DNA from 3 places in the Pantoea sp. nfd-35 genome. Region 1 is predicted to be linked to each of the others. Evidence: predicted binding sites of a transcription regulator. Region 1 holds the regulator's gene; each other region holds the start of a gene.
The links. The regulator CRP, encoded in region 1, controls carbon source genes, mostly activating them, when cyclic AMP is high. The targets are predictions, from matches to a motif close to ATGTGANNNNNNTCACAT.

Region 1 (5,810 bases):
ACTGGCAGCGGCTGGATTTACCCGATGGTGATTTTGTCGATCTGGCCTGGAGTGAAGATCCACAGTTTGCCGCGCATAAACCACGCGTGGTGCTGTTTCATGGTCTGGAAGGAAGCTTCCACAGTCCCTACATCCATGGCCTGATGCAAGTCTGCAGGCAACGTGGCTGGCTGGCCGTAGTGATGCATTTTCGCGGCTGTAGCGGCGAGCCGAACAGGCTAAACCGGATTTACCACTCCGGCGAGACGGAAGATGCACGCTTTTTCCTGACCTGGCTGAAGGCCCGCTGGGGACAGGTTCCTACTGCAGCTGTGGGGTTTTCGCTGGGCGGGAATATGCTGGGTTGCCTGCTGGGCCAACAGGGCAGTGACGTTGCGCTGGATGCCGGCGTTATCGTTTCGGCACCCTTGATGCTTGAACCCTGTAGCGCCCGACTGGAACGCGGGTTTTCCCAAATTTATCAGCGTTACCTGCTGAGCCAGCTTAAAAAGAATGCCAGGCGCAAGCTGCACGCATGGCCCGACACCTTACCGGTCAATCTCAGTCAGCTGAATGCCCTGCGTCGCCTGCGTGATTTTGACGACGCCATCACGGCCCGGGCGCATGGCTTTGCCGACGCCACGGACTATTATCGCCGTGCCAGCGCCCTGCCGTTGCTGAGATCGGTGACAAAACCGTTGCTGATTATCCATGCAAAAGATGACCCCTTTATGAGCGATGAGGTGATCCCGCAGAATGACCAGTTATCTGCCACTATTACCTATCAGCTGACAACACACGGTGGTCATGTTGGATTTGTGAGTGGTACCCTGCGTCAGCCTGAATTGTGGCTGGAACAGCGCGTGCCGCAGTGGATTTCCCCTTATCTGGATAGCTAACCCTGTGATTATTCCCTGGCAACAGGTTTCTCCCGAAACCCTTGAAAACGTTATTGAAGCCTTTGTTCTGCGCGAAGGTACCGACTACGGCGAACAGGAACTCAGCCTGACCGAAAAAGTCGCCAATGTGCGACGCCAGCTGCAGCAAGGTGAAGTCGTGCTGGTCTGGTCTGAGCTTCACGAATCGGTCAACATCATGCGCAAAAGTGAGTTCCGTGGCTGATGCACAGAACGAAAAATCGTGCTAACAATGCTCATCGCCTGATTTCACAGGGAGTTTCACTATGTCGGCACGTCATCCGATTATCGCGGTAACAGGTTCCAGCGGTGCCGGAACCACTACCACCAGCCTCGCATTCCGTAAAATTTTTCAGCAACTCAATTTGCACGCGGCCGAGCTGGAAGGAGACAGTTTCCACCGATTTACCCGGCCTGAAATGGATATGGCTATCCGTAAGGCGCGCGATCTGGGTCGCCATATCAGCTACTTTGGCCCGGAGGCGAATGATTTCGGTCTGCTGGAGCAGACCTTTGTTGAATACGGTGATCAGGGCAAGGGCCAGTCACGTAAATACCTGCATACCTACGACGAAGCGGTGCCCTGGAATCAGGTGCCAGGTACCTTTACCCCGTGGCAGCCGCTGCCACCGGATACGGACGTGCTGTTTTATGAAGGACTGCACGGCGGCGTCGTGACGGCTCAGCACAACGTCGCTGAAAAAGTGGATTTACTGGTCGGCGTCGTCCCCATCGTTAACCTGGAGTGGATTCAGAAGCTGGTACGCGATACCGGTGAACGCGGTCATTCGCGTGAAGCCGTAATGGATTCGGTGGTGCGCTCAATGGAAGATTACATCAATTTCATTACGCCGCAGTTCTCACGCACCCATATTAACTTTCAGCGGGTTCCAACCGTCGACACCTCTAACCCCTTTGCGGCACGCACCATTCCTTCACTGGATGAAAGTTTTGTCGTCATCCACTTTCAGGGGCTGGAAGATATTGATTTTCCCTACCTACTGGCCATGCTGCAGGGATCGTTTATTTCCAATATCAACACGCTGGTTGTACCTGGCGGGAAAATGGGGCTGGCGATGGAATTAATTATGGCACCGCTGGTAAAACGGCTCATGGAAGGCAAACGCATTGAATAAAATCAGAGGCCGCGCTGGCCTCTGAATAATTACAGCTCGATAACTTCGTAACTGTGGGTAATTTCCACCCCTTTGCCTAACATAATGGCAACCGAGCAATACTTCTCAGCTGAAAGGTCGACCGCACGCGCGACGGCTTTATCTGAAAGTGCTTTTCCACTGACGATAAAATGCAGGTTGATGCGGGTAAAGATGCGAGGCGCTTCTTCCCGACGTTCTGATTCGAGTTTTACTTCGCAATCAGCCACATCGTTGCGACCTTTTTGCAAAATTGATACCACATCAATGGCGCTGCATCCGCCGGCCGCCATCAGCACCATTTCCATAGGGCTGGGCGCTTTATCGCCGGAATTGCCGTCCATTAAGACCTGATGTCCGGACGAAGACTCGCCGAGGAATGTTAACCCTTCAACCCATTTGACTCTTGCCTGCATAATCTGGCCCCCAGAATGCCCTGTTTTTGCGTCAGAGTACGCTTTTGCCTGGTAAACAGCAATCCGGAGAAATCAGCCTTATTGCTGAAGCGAGACAACACAAGACAGTCGGCGAAAGCTGTGCTACAAACAGTGCTGAAAATATTTTTCGTCATCCGAAGACGAAGCCGGGAAGAATGATGCGCTCTGCGCAAATGCAGCCCGAATAATTTCCTGAATGGAAACACGCTTAACGCTTTCATCGCCTGGCAGGGAAACTGAGCCCTGTATTTTGGGCACGATTACAATAGAGGATAATAGCGAATGGTTCTCGGCAAACCGCAAACAGACCCTACACTTGAATGGTTCCTGTCCCATTGCCATATTCACAAGTATCCATCCAAAAGTACGCTGATTCACCAAGGTGAAAAAGCCGAAACGCTTTACTACATCGTGAAAGGTTCCGTCGCGGTACTGATTAAGGATGAAGAAGGCAAAGAGATGATTCTTTCTTATCTGAATCAAGGCGATTTTATTGGTGAGCTTGGCCTGTTTGAAGAAGGTCAGGAGCGCAGCGCCTGGGTACGTGCGAAAACTGCGTGCGAAGTGGCAGAGATTTCCTACAAGAAATTCCGTCAGCTCATCCAGGTTAACCCGGATATTTTGATGCGTCTTTCTTCTCAGATGGCTCGCCGTCTGCAGGTGACGTCAGAAAAAGTGGGAAATCTCGCTTTCCTGGATGTGACCGGACGCATTGCACAAACGTTGCTTAATCTGGCTAAACAGCCAGATGCCATGACGCATCCTGACGGCATGCAAATTAAAATTACTCGTCAGGAAATTGGCCAAATCGTTGGTTGTTCACGTGAAACCGTGGGCCGTATTTTGAAGATGCTGGAAGATCAGAACCTGATCTCCGCACACGGCAAAACCATCGTTGTTTACGGCACACGCTAAGCCTGACTGTTCACGGCGTGATGGCGACATTATGCCGTGAATGTCTTGTGTTGAGCCGATGTGGCGAAGAATAATCTATCACCCCGAAGTTAACTATGCGCTGCGCCAGACGCTGGTGTTGTGCCTTCCCGTAGCGCTCGGCTGGCTGTTCGGCGATCTGCAAAAAGGATTGCTGTTCTCATTGGTTCCCGCCTGCTGCAACATTGCCGGTCTGGACACGCCCCACAAACGCTTCTTTAAACGCCTGATCATCGGCGGCAGCCTGTTTGCCCTTGGCAGTTTACTGATGCAGTGGCTGCTGCTTAAAGACGTGCCGCTGCCGCTCATCCTGTTTGCCCTGCCTTTGCTGCTTGGCGTCACCGGAGAGATCAGTCCGCTGCACGCCCGACTGCTGCCCGGCACGTTAATCGCGTCAATTTTTACCCTCAGCCTGATTGGCCGTATGCCCATTTACGTTCCGCCCCTGCTCTATATCGGTGGAACGCTCTGGTATGGCCTGTTCAACTGGTTTTGGTTCTGGCTGTGGAAAGAGCAGCCGATGCGCGAAAGCCTGAGCCTGATCTACCGTGAGCTGGCAAATTACTGTGACGCCAAGTACAGCTTATTGACGCAGCTGACCGATCCGGAAAAAGCCCTGCCGCCCCTGCTGGCGCGTCAGCAAAAAGCGATCGATCTGATCAACACCTGCTATCAGCAAATGCATATGCTGTCTGCGAGTCGCGATCACAGCCACAAACGCCTGACCCGGGCGTTTCAGGTAGCACTGGATCTGCAGGAGCATATCTCCGTCAGCCTGCATCAGCCGGAAGAGGTCCAGAAGCTGGTCGAGCAAAGCCATGCTGAAGCCGTCATCCGCTGGAACGCCAGAACGATTTCAGCCCGGCTGCGCGCGCTGGCCGACGATATTCTGTATCACCAACTCTCTGGTCGTTTCGATATGGACAAGCAGTTGGGTGCGCTGGAGAAAATCGCCCTTCAGCATCCGGACAATCCGGTGGGTAACTTCTGTCTCTATCATTTCAGCCGTATCGCCCGGGTGCTTCGAACCCAAAAGCCGCTTTATCAACGCGACCTGATGGCCGATCGCCAGCGTCGTTTACCGCTGCTGCCCGCGTTGCGGAGCTATCTGTCGCTGCGGTCTTCCGCACTGCGAACGGCCGGGCGTTTTTCCGTCATGCTGATGCTGGGCAGCGCCCTGGCCGTGTTCTTTTCGATTCCTAAGCCCTACTGGATTTTGATGACCATCATGTTTGTCAGCCAGAGCAACTACAGCGCAACCCGCGTACGTATTCAGCACCGGGCCCTGGGAACCTTTGCCGGACTGGCTATCGCGGCGGCGTCGCTACGCCTGGATGTGCCTGAACCGCTGGTGCTGAGCATCATGCTGGTGATTACCTTTATCAGCTACCGTTTTACCCGCCAGTTTTACGGCTGGTCAATAGTGGGATTTACGGTTACGGCCGTTTATACGCTGCAACTGCTCTCCCTTAACGGGGCACAGTTTTTACTGCCCCGCCTGCTGGATACGCTGATGGGCTGCCTGATCGCCTTTGGGGGCATGTTATGGCTGTGGCCGCAGTGGCAAAGTGCCCTGCTGCGCCAGAATGCCCATGATGCGCTGGAGGCCTGTCAGGATGCCCTGCGAATGTTGCTGGGCCCGGAGCAGTCACCCGATGCGCTGGCTTACCAGCGGGTTAAGGTCAACCAGGCGCATAACGCCGTATTCAACTCCCTGAATCAGGCCATGCAGGAGCCGGGATTTAATTCACGCTACCTGCAGGATATGCGCTTATGGGTCACGCACTGCCAGTTTATCGTGGAGCACATTAACGCCATGACCATTCTGGCACGTGAACATACCATGCTGCCGCCCACGCTGGCTGAGCACTACCTGCAATGGTGCGAGATCGCCCTGCAACGGTGTCAGCAAAGGCTGGAATATGATGGGGAAAGTTCGCAGACGGATCTGCTACAGGGCGTGGAAGATATAAATGAGGGGCCGGTCACGGTACTGGAGCAGCACGTCAGGCGCATCCTGGAGCATCTGAAAGTCATGCACACGATCTCTTCTCTGGCCTGGAACCAGCGGCCTCATCATGGCCGCTGGCTGTTGCGCAGTCTGCGCCGCAAATAACTCAGGCAGACAGCACTTTCTCTACCGCACGGGCAAAGCGAGCCATGCCCTCTTCGATATCGGCAGGCTCGATAATCAGCGACGGTGCGAAGCGCATCACATCTGTTCCGGCCACCAGCACCATGACGCCTTCCGCAGCTGACGCATTCAGAATATCGCGCGCCTTGCCCGCATACTGCGGCTTCAGGGCTGCACCAATCAGCAGGCCTTTACCACGGATATCACTGAACAGGTCGTGACGCGCATCAATAGCCTTGAGCGCCTCAACAAACTG
Region 2 (5,810 bases), 470 kb from region 1:
CTGCGCGCGCATGCGAAGCACTTTGGTAAAATGGCGCTGGTACACTTTGACGCCCATACCGATACCTACTCTAATGGTCCAACGTTTGACCATGGCACCATGTTCTTTACCGCACCGAAAGAGGGGCTCATCGATCCTCAGCACTCGGTGCAAATCGGTATTCGTACCGAATTCGACAAAAGCCTGGGCTTTAACGTGCTGGATGCTGCTCAGGTTAACGACCGCAGCGTGGACGATCTTCTGGCGGAAATTAAGCGCACCGTCGGCGACCTGCCGGTTTATCTGACATTTGATATCGACTGTCTGGATCCTGCGCATGCGCCGGGCACCGGTACGCCGGTCATTGGCGGTTTAACCACAGATAAAGCCACTAAACTGATTCGTGGTTTACAGGGCATGAATATCGTGGGGATGGATCTGGTGGAAGTCGCGCCGGGTTACGATCACGCCGATCTGACGGCACTTGCCGCCGCTACGCTGGCGCTGGACATGTTGCACGTTCAGGCAGCGAATAAAGGCTGATGCGACAGAGGGATAACTTCAGGGTTATCCCTCTGATTCTGACTTACTTGCCGTCTGCGGCGATGCGATCGCGAATATGCTGCGCACGCGCTTCGGAGTCAGGATGCGAGTCAAACATTGAGCTTTGACGGCCCTGTTCCAGTTTTGCCAGTTTTTCAAAGCTGGTTGCCAGCCCGACCGGATCAATACCGCGCTTTTTCAGCAGGTTGTATGAGTAGTCATCAGCCTGAGTCTCCTGCGTCTGCGAGAACTGGGCATTTACTAATTTTTCACCCATATCACCCAACTGCGACTGTGACAGCGAACCAATAATACCGCCAGCCGATGCCGCCGCGGTGCGTGCTGCCGTTGTGGTGAAGGCGACCTGCATCGCTTTGCGCGTATGACCCAGCGCAACGTGGCCCATTTCATGGCCCAGTACCGCCTCGACTTCATTGTCGGTCATCATATCCATCAGTCCGCTGTAAACGCGGATGCAGCCATTGGCCATTGCCCAGGCGTTAACGTCTTTGGTCTGGTAAACCTTGTAGTTAGCCGGGATACCATTGATGTTGTCGCCCAGTGCCGCAGCGATTTTATTCAGCCGTTGCTGGTACTCGCTGTCAGCTGGCGCGACCTGATTTTCTTTGTCCATTTGGGCGCAGGACTGATCGCTAAGCTGCTTAACCTGAGCATCGCTCAACGTGTAAGCCTGAAATGCCTGTGCGCCGGATTGCAGCAGACCATTACTATTTACACCCTCACAGCCGCTAAGCAGCGCAACCAGGCCCAGAGCCAGTGCCATTTTATGAATTTTCATTCTGTCGTCCCATAAGTAACAAGATAAAAAACAAACACCTGAATCCGTACAAGGTGGTTTAACCAACAGGTTATAGTTCGTGATAAACCTTTTTGCTAGCAGACATGACTGGAAAAGCCAGACGAAGCGGGAACATTTAGCGTTTTACGACATTACTTTTGCCCCGTTTTTCATGTACATTGTGGTGAAACTTTTCCCCGTGCTTTGCCCGATAGCTGATTAATTACAACAGGTTAAGGCGCAAATCATTAATCCGAACTGGAGTAGAAGATGCCCTCTCGTAAAGATCTTGCCAACGCCATTCGCGCGTTAAGTATGGACGCAGTGCAAAAAGCTAAATCGGGACATCCGGGTGCCCCGATGGGCATGGCGGATATCGCCGAAGTCTTGTGGCGCGGCTATCTCAATCATAACCCAACCAACCCACACTGGGCCGATCGCGACCGTTTTGTTCTGTCCAATGGTCACGGTTCGATGCTGATTTACAGCCTGCTGCACCTTACCGGCTACGATTTACCGATTAGCGAGCTGGAAAACTTCCGTCAGTTGCATTCTAAAACGCCGGGGCACCCTGAATATGGCTATACCGTGGGCGTGGAAACCACGACCGGTCCGCTGGGGCAGGGCATCGCTAACGCCGTAGGTTTTGCCATTGCGGAGCGCACGCTGGCAGCACAGTTCAACCGTCCGGGCCATGAGATCGTAGATCATAATACCTGGGTCTTTATGGGCGACGGCTGCATGATGGAAGGCATCTCACACGAAGTGTGCTCGCTGGCGGGTACGCTGAAGCTGGGCAAGCTGGTGGCATTCTATGATGACAATGGTATCTCTATCGATGGTCATGTTGACGGCTGGTTCACCGATGACACCGCGAAGCGCTTCGAAGCTTACGGCTGGCATGTGGTGCGCGGCGTTGACGGTCACGATGCCGACGCCATCGCGAAAGCCATTGAAGAAGCGAAAGCGGTGAGCGACAAGCCGTCACTGCTGATGTGCAAAACTGTGATCGGTTTTGGTTCACCGAATAAAGCGGGGACCCACGACTCACACGGCGCACCGCTGGGAGATGACGAGATTGCGCTCACCCGCAAACAGTTAGGCTGGGACTATCCGCCTTTCGTTATTCCTTCAGACATTTATGCTGAGTGGGATGCTAAGGAAGTAGGCAAGGCGAAAGAGGATGCGTGGAACACGAAATTCGCGGCCTATGCCAGTGCCTTCCCAGAGCTGGCTGCAGAATTTACGCGCCGCATGAGCAACGAACTGCCGGCTAACTGGCAGCAGGAATCGCAGAAGTTTATCGAGCAGTTACAGGCTAACCCGGCGAAAATCGCCAGCCGTAAAGCCTCACAAAATGCGATCGAAGCCTTTGGTAAAATCCTGCCAGAATATCTGGGCGGTTCGGCTGATCTGGCACCCAGTAACCTCACCATCTGGTCTGGCTCTAAGCCCATCAATGAAGACGCTGCCGGCAACTATATTCACTACGGCGTGCGTGAATTCGGTATGACCGCGATTGCCAACGGTCTGGCGCTGCATGGCGGCTTCCTGCCTTATACCGCGACCTTCCTGATGTTTGTTGAGTATGCACGTAACGCCGCCCGTATGGCCGCGCTGATGAAAATCCGTCAAATTATGGTTTATACCCACGACTCTATTGGCCTGGGCGAAGATGGCCCGACGCACCAGCCGGTAGAGCAGATGGCGAGCCTGCGTACCACACCAAACATGAGCCTGTGGCGTCCGTGTGATCAGGTGGAATCAGCAGTGGCGTGGAAATATGCGATTGAGCGTAAAGATGGTCCAAGCGCACTGATCTTCTCTCGTCAGAATCTGGCGCAGCAGGATCGTACCGCAGAGCAGCTGGCAAACGTGTCCCGCGGCGGTTATGTGCTGAAAGACAGCGCGGGCACGCCAGAGCTGATTCTGATCGCCACCGGTTCAGAAGTTGAACTGGCTGTGGCTGCGTATCAGAAACTGACCGATGAAGGCCGTAAGGTTCGCGTGGTTTCCATGCCATCAACGGATGCGTTCGACAAGCAGTCTGCAGAGTATCGTGAATCTGTCCTGCCGAAGGCCGTTGCCGCTCGCGTTGCTATTGAAGCGGGTATTGCAGACTATTGGTTCAAATATACCGGCCTGAACGGCGCTATCGTCGGCATGACCACCTTTGGTGAGTCAGCGCCAGCTGAGAAGCTGTTTGAAGTCTTCGGCTTCACGGTAGACAACGTAGTCGCGAAAGCAAAAGCGTTGCTGGCCTGACAGAAGGGCACAGGCGAGTGAAGGCTCGCCTGTGCCCAGATGAAAGGGGGCGCAGTTTGCCCCCTTATCGACAAAATTATTCCTGTAGTAATAGCGATTTTTTGCGTAATTTTGTGATGTAGATCCAAAAATACGCAGCCCGCTTGATCGCAATCATTCCCGTTATTCCTTCCTTCTATTATCCTAGCTGAACCGTTTCAGTTTAGGCTGCTTTGCCTGCGGTCGGGCTAAGAATCTCCTGTACAAAATGCAGTGAAACGCTCAGGCTATCTGCACCTTTTTTTCAGTCTGGTTTGGCAGGAGAAAGATGACCATTCGGGTAGCGATAAACGGCTTTGGTCGCATTGGGCGCAACGTGTTGCGTGCACTGTATGAAACGGGCCGCCGCGCGGAGATCACAGTGGTGGCAGTTAACGAACTGGCTGAGGCTGCGGGCATGGCGCACCTGCTAAAGTACGATACCAGTCATGGGCGTTTCGCGCTGGATGTGCGTCAGGAGCGGGATCAGCTGTGGGTCGGAGACGATATTATCCGTATTCTGCATCGTGCCGGACTGGACGAACTGCCCTGGGGCGAGCTTAACGTTGACGTGGTGCTGGACTGCACAGGCGTTTACGGTTCCCGTGATGACGGCGAAGCCCATCTGCGTGCAGGAGCGAAGAAAGTGCTGTTTTCCCATCCAGGGGGGAACGATCTTGATGCAACCGTGGTGTACGGCGTTAACGAGCAGGAACTGAAACAAACGGACTGTATTGTCTCTAATGCATCCTGTACCACTAACTGCATTATTCCGGTGATTAAGCTACTGGATGACGCTTTTGGTATCGAGTCGGGGACGGTAACGACTATCCATTCGGCGATGCACGATCAGCAGGTGATTGACGCCTACCACAGCGATCTGCGCCGTACGCGTGCGGCCAGTCAGTCTATCATCCCGGTGGATACCCGGTTGGCGGCAGGCATTGCGCGTATTTTTCCGAAATTTAACGATCGCTTCGAAGCCATCGCGGTTCGCGTACCGACGATCAACGTGACGGCCATTGATCTCAGCGTTTCCGTGCGCCAGCCCGTTCGGGCCTGTGAGGTTAACGCCTTGTTGCAAAGCGCGGCAGAAGGGGCATTTCGTGGTATAGTTGACTATACAGAATTGCCGTTAGTCTCAGTAGATTTCAACCATGATCCGCACAGTGCCATTGTGGACGGTACACAAACGCGGGTCAGCGGTCAGCATCTGATCAAAACCCTGGTCTGGTGTGACAACGAATGGGGCTTTGCTAACCGAATGCTCGACACAACGTTAGCGATGGCCGCAAGCGGTTTCAGGTAAGACGCGGTTTGCGTCTGGCAAAACTTATGAGAATCAACGAGAGGGTTCACCATGTCCGTAATTAAGATGACCGATCTGGATCTTGCTGGCAAACGCGTTTTAATTCGCGCCGATCTCAACGTACCAGTGAAAGAAGGGAAAGTGACGTCAGATGCACGTATTCGTGCTTCACTGCCAACTATCGAAGCGGCGTTGAAACAGGGCGCCAAAGTGATGGTTACCTCTCACCTGGGTCGTCCGACCGAAGGTGAATACAACGAAGAATTCTCACTGCTGCCAGTAGTGAACTACCTGAAAGAGAAACTGAACGGTACTCAGGTTACCCTGGCGAAAGACTACCTCGACGGCGTCGATATCGGCGCGGGCGAACTGGTCGTACTGGAAAACGTTCGCTTCAATAAAGGCGAAAAGAAAGACGACGAAGCGCTGTCTAAGAAATACGCTGCGCTGTGCGACGTCTTTGTTATGGATGCTTTTGGTACCGCGCACCGCGCCCAGGCATCCACGCATGGCGTTGGCAAATTTGCCCCTGTCGCCTGTGCTGGCCCGCTGCTGTCAGCTGAGCTGGAAGCGCTGGGTAAAGTGATGAAGAACCCTGAGCGCCCGCTGGTGGCTGTGGTCGGTGGTTCTAAGGTTTCAACCAAATTTGACGTGCTGCAGTCGCTGGTGAAGATTGCCGATACCGTGATTGTCGGCGGCGGCATCGCCAACACCTTTGTCGCTATCGACAACAACGTGGGCAAATCGCTGTATGAGCCAGACTTCGTTGACGCGGCTAAAGGCCTGCGCGATCAGTACGGCATTCCTGTTCCAACCGATTCACGTGTTGGCACGGAATTCTCTGAAACTGCCCCGGCAACCGTGAAAAAGGTTTCGGAAGTCGCAGATAACGAAGAG
Region 3 (5,810 bases), 870 kb from region 1:
CTGGTGATTGCAGAACAGTTCGGCACCCTGGCCTCGCTTTATCCCGACCGTATCGATCTGGGATTAGGCCGCGCCCCCGGCTCGGATCAGCGCACCATGCTGGCCCTGCGCCGCAACCTGTCGGGCATTCAGGCCGATACCTTCCCGGACGATGTCGCTGAGTTGATCGACTGGTTTGATGCGGAAGCCGGCGCGCAGCCACCTGTTCAGCCGGTGCCCGGTTTAGGCCTGAAAATTCCGGTGTGGCTGCTGGGTTCCAGCCTTTACAGCGCACAGCTGTCGGCCAAAATGGGACTGCCGTTTGCCTTCGCCTCGCACTTTGCACCGGACCAGCTGTTCCAGGCTCTGCATGTCTATCGCGAGAACTTTACGCCTTCAGCCCGTCTCGCCGAGCCGTACGCTACGGTGTGCATTAACGTGGTTGCCGCTGACAGCGAAAGTGACGCGCGTTTCCTGTTCACTTCAATGCAGCAGCAGTTTATTAATCTGCGCCGCGGCAAGCCGGGCCCGCTGCCTGCCCCGGTCCAGAACATGGACAGCCTGTGGTCGCCGTCAGAACAGTATGGCGTTCAGCAGGCGCTGAGCATGTCGCTGGTAGGGGATGTCGAGAAAGTGCGTCACGGACTGGCTTCACTGCTGCGTGAAACCCAGGCGGATGAGATAATGGTTAACGGTCAGATTTACGATACGCAAGCCCGTCTGCACTCGTTTAAGCTGGCGATGGACGCTGCACGCAGCCTGTAAATCAGCAGCCGCCCTTCTGGGATAAGCCAGAAGCAGGACAAAAAAAGGGAAGCCCGCAGGCTTCCCTTTTTATTACGACGATTTAGCTCGCTTACGCGTCACGACGACGTGGTGCAGCCGCACCGTCTTCACGACGTGGACCACGACCGCCTTCGCGGTTGAAGCTGCGTCCGCCTTCACGACCACCTTCACGGCGCTCAGAAGAGAAACGACGCGGGCCCTGACCTTCAGGACGTGCACCGCCGCCACGACGTTCGCCAGCACCGGCGCCAGGACGACGCTCGCCACGGCCACCTTCGTGCGGCTGAGCATCACCCAGCAGCTGCATATTCATTGGCTTGTTCAGAATACGCGTACGGGTAAAGTGCTGCAGCACGTCACCTGGCATGCCTTTCGGCAGCTCGATGGTGGAGTGCGTACCAAACAGTTTGATGTTACCGATGTAACGGCTGCTGATATCGCCTTCGTTGGCAATTGCGCCCACGATATGACGCACTTCAACACCGTCGTCACGGCCCACTTCAATGCGGTACAGTTGCATATCGCCAACGTCACGACGTTCGCGACGTGGACGGTCGCCATCACGGCTTTCGCGTGGACCACGTGCATCACGGCTCTCACGACGATCGTCACGCTCACGGAATTCACGACGCGCTGGACGTGGTGCATCAGCAGGAACGATCAGCGGACGCTCACCCTGTGCCATTTTCAGCAGCGCAGCAGCCAGCGTTTCGATATCCAGCTCTTCTTCAGGCTGCATCTTCGCCAGCAGCGCACGGTACTGTTCCAGATCGCTGCTTTCCAGCTGCTGCTGAACTTTTGCCGCGAACTTAGCCAGACGACGCTGACCCAGCAGTTCTGCATTTGGCAGCTCAACTTCTGGAATGGTCAGCTTCATGGTGCGTTCGATGTTACGCAGCAGACGACGCTCGCGGTTCTCTACGAACAGCAGTGCGCGACCTGCACGACCAGCACGACCGGTACGGCCGATACGGTGAACGTAAGATTCTGCGTCCATCGGAATATCGTAGTTAACAACCAGGCTGATACGCTCAACGTCCAGGCCACGGGCCGCAACGTCGGTAGCAATCAGGATATCCAGACGACCATCTTTCAGGCGCTCCAGCGTCTGCTCACGCAGTGCCTGGTTCATATCGCCGTTCAGTGCCGCACTGTTGTAACCGCTGCGCTCCAGCGCTTCAGCCACTTCCAGCGTTGCGTTTTTAGTGCGCACGAAAATGATCGCAGCATCGAAGTCTTCTGCTTCAAGGAAGCGAACCAGCGCGTCAGTTTTACGGCCGTAAGCCGTCCAGTAACTCTGGCTGATGTCTGGGCGCGTAGTCATGCTTGACTGAATGCGCACTTCCTGCGGATCTTTCATAAAACGCTTGGTAATACGACGAATCGCTTCTGGCATGGTGGCAGAGAACAGTGCGGTCTGATGACCTTCTGGGATCTGCGCCATGATAGTTTCAACGTCTTCGATGAAGCCCATGCGTAACATTTCATCGGCTTCGTCCAGCACCAGACCACGCAGGTTAGACAGATCTAACGTGCCACGTTTCAGGTGATCCAGCAGACGGCCTGGAGTACCTACGACAACCTGTGGTCCCTGGCGCAGGGCGCGCAACTGCACGTCATAACGCTGGCCGCCGTAAAGGGCAACCACGTTCAGACCGCGCATATGTTTAGAGAATTCGGTAACAGCTTCAGCTACCTGCACCGCCAGTTCGCGGGTCGGTGCCAGCACCAAAATTTGCGGTGCTTTAACAGTTGGATCGATGTTGTGTAACAGCGGCAGCGAGAACGCTGCAGTTTTACCACTCCCGGTCTGCGCCATACCTAATACGTCACGGCCCGCCAGCAGGTGAGGAATACACTCAGCCTGGATTGGGGATGGCTTGACATAGCCCATGCCGTTCAGTGATTCAAGGAGTTCGGCGTTCAGGCCAAGTTCTGCAAAAGTGGTTTGAATATCAGTCATGTAGTACACGTGCCTCGTTGATTGCGGCGGCCAGTCTACATAACTCGTCGTGAAAACTTTCAGTCATTTTCATCAAAAAGTGTGAACCGGCTCAAATTAGAAGTTTTGACGAACAGAAAAGCCCTCATCCCTGAAGATGATGACTTGACAGGTTTTACAGGCAAAAAAGTTCGTCAGCTATTGCTGGTCAGATTCTGATAAATCGTCTTGTGCCTGGCCGAGTTGCGCCAGTTCCAACAATGCGTATCGGTGTTCAACAAAGTTATTCACGTTGTTGGCAACCGCCAGTTTGAACAACGCTTCTGCGTTGTCCTTCTCCCCCAGACTTAGGTAATACTTACCTAAATAGAAGTTGGTTTCACTGAGATGTTCAGCGAGCGAGGTGTTATCCGTTGCGTCCGCCTTGAGACGTTCCATCAGTGTTGCTTCGCTGATGTCGCCCAGGTAGAACTCGACAATATTCCATCCCCATTGGTCCTTGACCGCTTTGTCGTAACGCTGCTTAAGCGCCACTTTTGCTTTGTCGGCATCCATCCTGCTTTCAACCAGGTAGAGCCACAAGCTGCGGAAAGGATCGTTAGGATCGTCTTGATAAAACGCCAGCAGATCATCTTGCGCTAACTTGTATCGACCGCCGTAATAGAGGGCGATACCACGATTTAAATGCGCATAGTTGTAAGTTGGATCAAGCTCAAGTACAGAATCAAACGCTTCATAGGCGGCATCAAAGTTGCCCGCCTGCGTTAAGTATATACCAAGATAGTTAAACACTTCTGGCATATCTGGTCTTATAGACAGCGCTTGCGAAAAATCGTTCCGCGCTAATGCCCTCAGACCCAAACTATCATACAACACTCCGCGCTCATATAACAGCTGTGCGCGTTCATCATCGGTAAGGGCTCGACTGGCAAGAATTTGTTCCATGCGAGCCAGAATCACTTCCTGTTGCAGTGTGGGCTGTAAAGGTACTGCAAGAACTTCGTTCTTACGCCAATTGGAGTTGCTGCATCCTGCCAGCGTCAAAGCTGTCGCAACAAAACACCAGCGCAAAAAAGGCTTCATTTCCCACTCCCGAATACAAACATTGGGACAACCATCCTGTTATCCGCCTGCTGTGCACAAGGATTCCCGCCCTCGCGATGACACAAAAGCCTCTCCCTGCCAGGCAAGGAGAGGCAAATCAGGAAAGACTTATTCAGCGTCAGGTGCGCTCTCAGCTGCAACAGCTTCAGGCTTGGTTTCTGTCGCTTCTTTGATGCTCAGACGTACGCGGCCCTGGCGATCGACTTCCATCACCTTCACCGGGACTTCCTGACCCATCTGCAGATAGTCAGTCACTTTCTCAACGCGCTTATCGGCGATTTGAGAAATATGCACCAGACCTTCTTTACCACCGCCGATAGCGACGAAGGCACCAAAGTCTACGATACGTGTGACTTTACCGCTGTAGATACGGCCCACTTCGATTTCTGCGGTGATCTCTTCGATACGACGAATCGCTTCTTTCGCTTTCAGACCATCGGTTGCTGCGATTTTCACGGTACCGTCATCTTCGATTTCGATGGTTGTACCGGTTTCTTCGGTCAGCGCACGGATCACAGAACCGCCTTTACCAATCACATCTTTGATCTTGTCTGAATTGATCTTGATGGTGTAAATGCGCGGTGCGAACTCAGAGATTTCCTGACGCGGCGTGCTGATAGCCTGTTCCATTACGCCCAGAATGTGCAGACGCGCACCTTTGGCCTGGTTCAGCGCAACCTGCATGATCTCGCGGGTGATGCCTTCAATTTTAATGTCCATCTGCAGCGCAGTGATACCTTCACGGCTACCGGCGACTTTAAAGTCCATATCGCCCAGATGATCTTCATCACCCAGGATGTCGGACAGGACAACAAACTTGTCGTCTTCTTTCACCAGGCCCATTGCGATACCCGCAACAGAGGCCTTGATTGGCACACCGGCATCCATCAGTGCCAGAGAGGCACCACAGACCGAGGCCATAGAAGAGGAACCGTTAGATTCGGTGATTTCAGAAACCACACGCACGGTATACGGGAAATCTTCAGCTTTAGGCATCACGGCCAGCACGCCGCGCTTCGCCAGACGACCGTGACCGATTTCACGACGCTTAGGCGAGCCCACCATACCAGTCTCACCAACGGAGTACGGAGGGAAGTTATAGTGGAACAGGAAGCTGTCGGTGCGTTCGCCCATCAGCTCATCCAGGTTCTGCGCATCGCGGGTGGTGCCCAGCGTCGCGGTCACCAGCGCCTGTGTTTCACCACGGGTGAACAGTGCGGAACCGTGTGTACGTGGCAGAACGCCCGTGCGCACGTCCAGACCACGGATCATGTCTTTTTCACGGCCATCAATACGTGGCTCGCCGTTCAGGATGCGGGTACGAACCACATTCTTTTCCAGGCTGTGAACGATATCGCCGATTTCGGCCGCATCGAGTGATTCATCTTCTGCCAGAAGCGCAGCAATGGTTTCGTCTTTAATGACGCCAACCTGGGTGTAACGCTCTTGCTTATCGGTAATGCGGTATGCATCGCTGATACGGGTTTCGGCCAGCGCCGCAACGCGTGAAATCAGTGCAGTATTTGCCTGCTCTGGCTGCCAGTCCCAACGCGGTTTGCCCGCTTCGGCAACCAGTGAGTTGATGTTTTCAATCACGATCTGCTGCTGATCGTGGCCAAACACCACCGCACCCAGCATCTGCTCTTCAGACAGGATTTCCGCTTCAGATTCCACCATCAGAACGGCGTTCTGTGTACCGGCAACCACCAGGTCCAGACGGGATGTTTTCAGCTCATCAGCCGTTGGGTTCAGTACGTACTGGTCATTGATATAACCTACGCGTGCCGCACCGATAGGGCCGTTGAAAGGCAGACCTGACAGCGCCAGGGCTGCAGAAGCACCGATCATGGCAACGATGTCCGGGTGAACCTGTGGGTTAACTGAAACAACGGTCGCAATAACCTGCACTTCGTTGACGAAACCTTCCGGGAACAGCGGACGCACCGGACGGTCAATCAGACGTGAAATCAGGGTTTCGCCTTCGCTTGGGCGACCTTCA

Region 2: epd (erythrose-4-phosphate dehydrogenase) is a predicted target of CRP. The motif match lies at 3,698-3,715, and genes of this name have one in related genera.
Region 3: yrbN (protein YrbN) is a predicted target of CRP. The motif match lies at 2,808-2,825, and genes of this name have one in related genera.

What each region holds. Positions count from the first base shown of each region.
Region 1 covers NZ_CP122403.1:428,862-434,671, reverse strand. Annotated here, with positions in the region: gene P9J57_RS01975 (hydrolase) at 1-878, shown strand, start outside; gene P9J57_RS01970 (YheU family protein) at 883-1,101, shown strand; gene P9J57_RS01965 (phosphoribulokinase) at 1,163-2,032, shown strand; gene P9J57_RS01960 (OsmC family protein) at 2,062-2,466, opposite strand; gene crp (cAMP-activated global transcriptional regulator CRP) at 2,770-3,402, shown strand; gene P9J57_RS01950 (YccS/YhfK family putative transporter) at 3,461-5,536, shown strand; gene argD (bifunctional acetylornithine/succinyldiaminopimelate transaminase) at 5,538-5,810, opposite strand, start outside.
Region 2 covers NZ_CP122403.1:894,767-900,576, forward strand. Annotated here, with positions in the region: gene speB (agmatinase) at 1-522, shown strand, start outside; gene loiP (metalloprotease LoiP) at 566-1,321, opposite strand; gene tkt (transketolase) at 1,592-3,586, shown strand; gene epd (erythrose-4-phosphate dehydrogenase) at 3,894-4,913, shown strand; gene pgk (phosphoglycerate kinase) at 4,965-5,810, shown strand, end outside.
Region 3 covers NZ_CP122403.1:3,975,503-3,981,312, forward strand. Annotated here, with positions in the region: gene P9J57_RS18410 (luciferase-like monooxygenase) at 1-744, shown strand, start outside; gene P9J57_RS18415 (DEAD/DEAH family ATP-dependent RNA helicase) at 836-2,728, opposite strand; gene yrbN (protein YrbN) at 2,721-2,801, opposite strand; gene nlpI (lipoprotein NlpI) at 2,906-3,790, opposite strand; gene pnp (polyribonucleotide nucleotidyltransferase) at 3,920-5,810, opposite strand, start outside.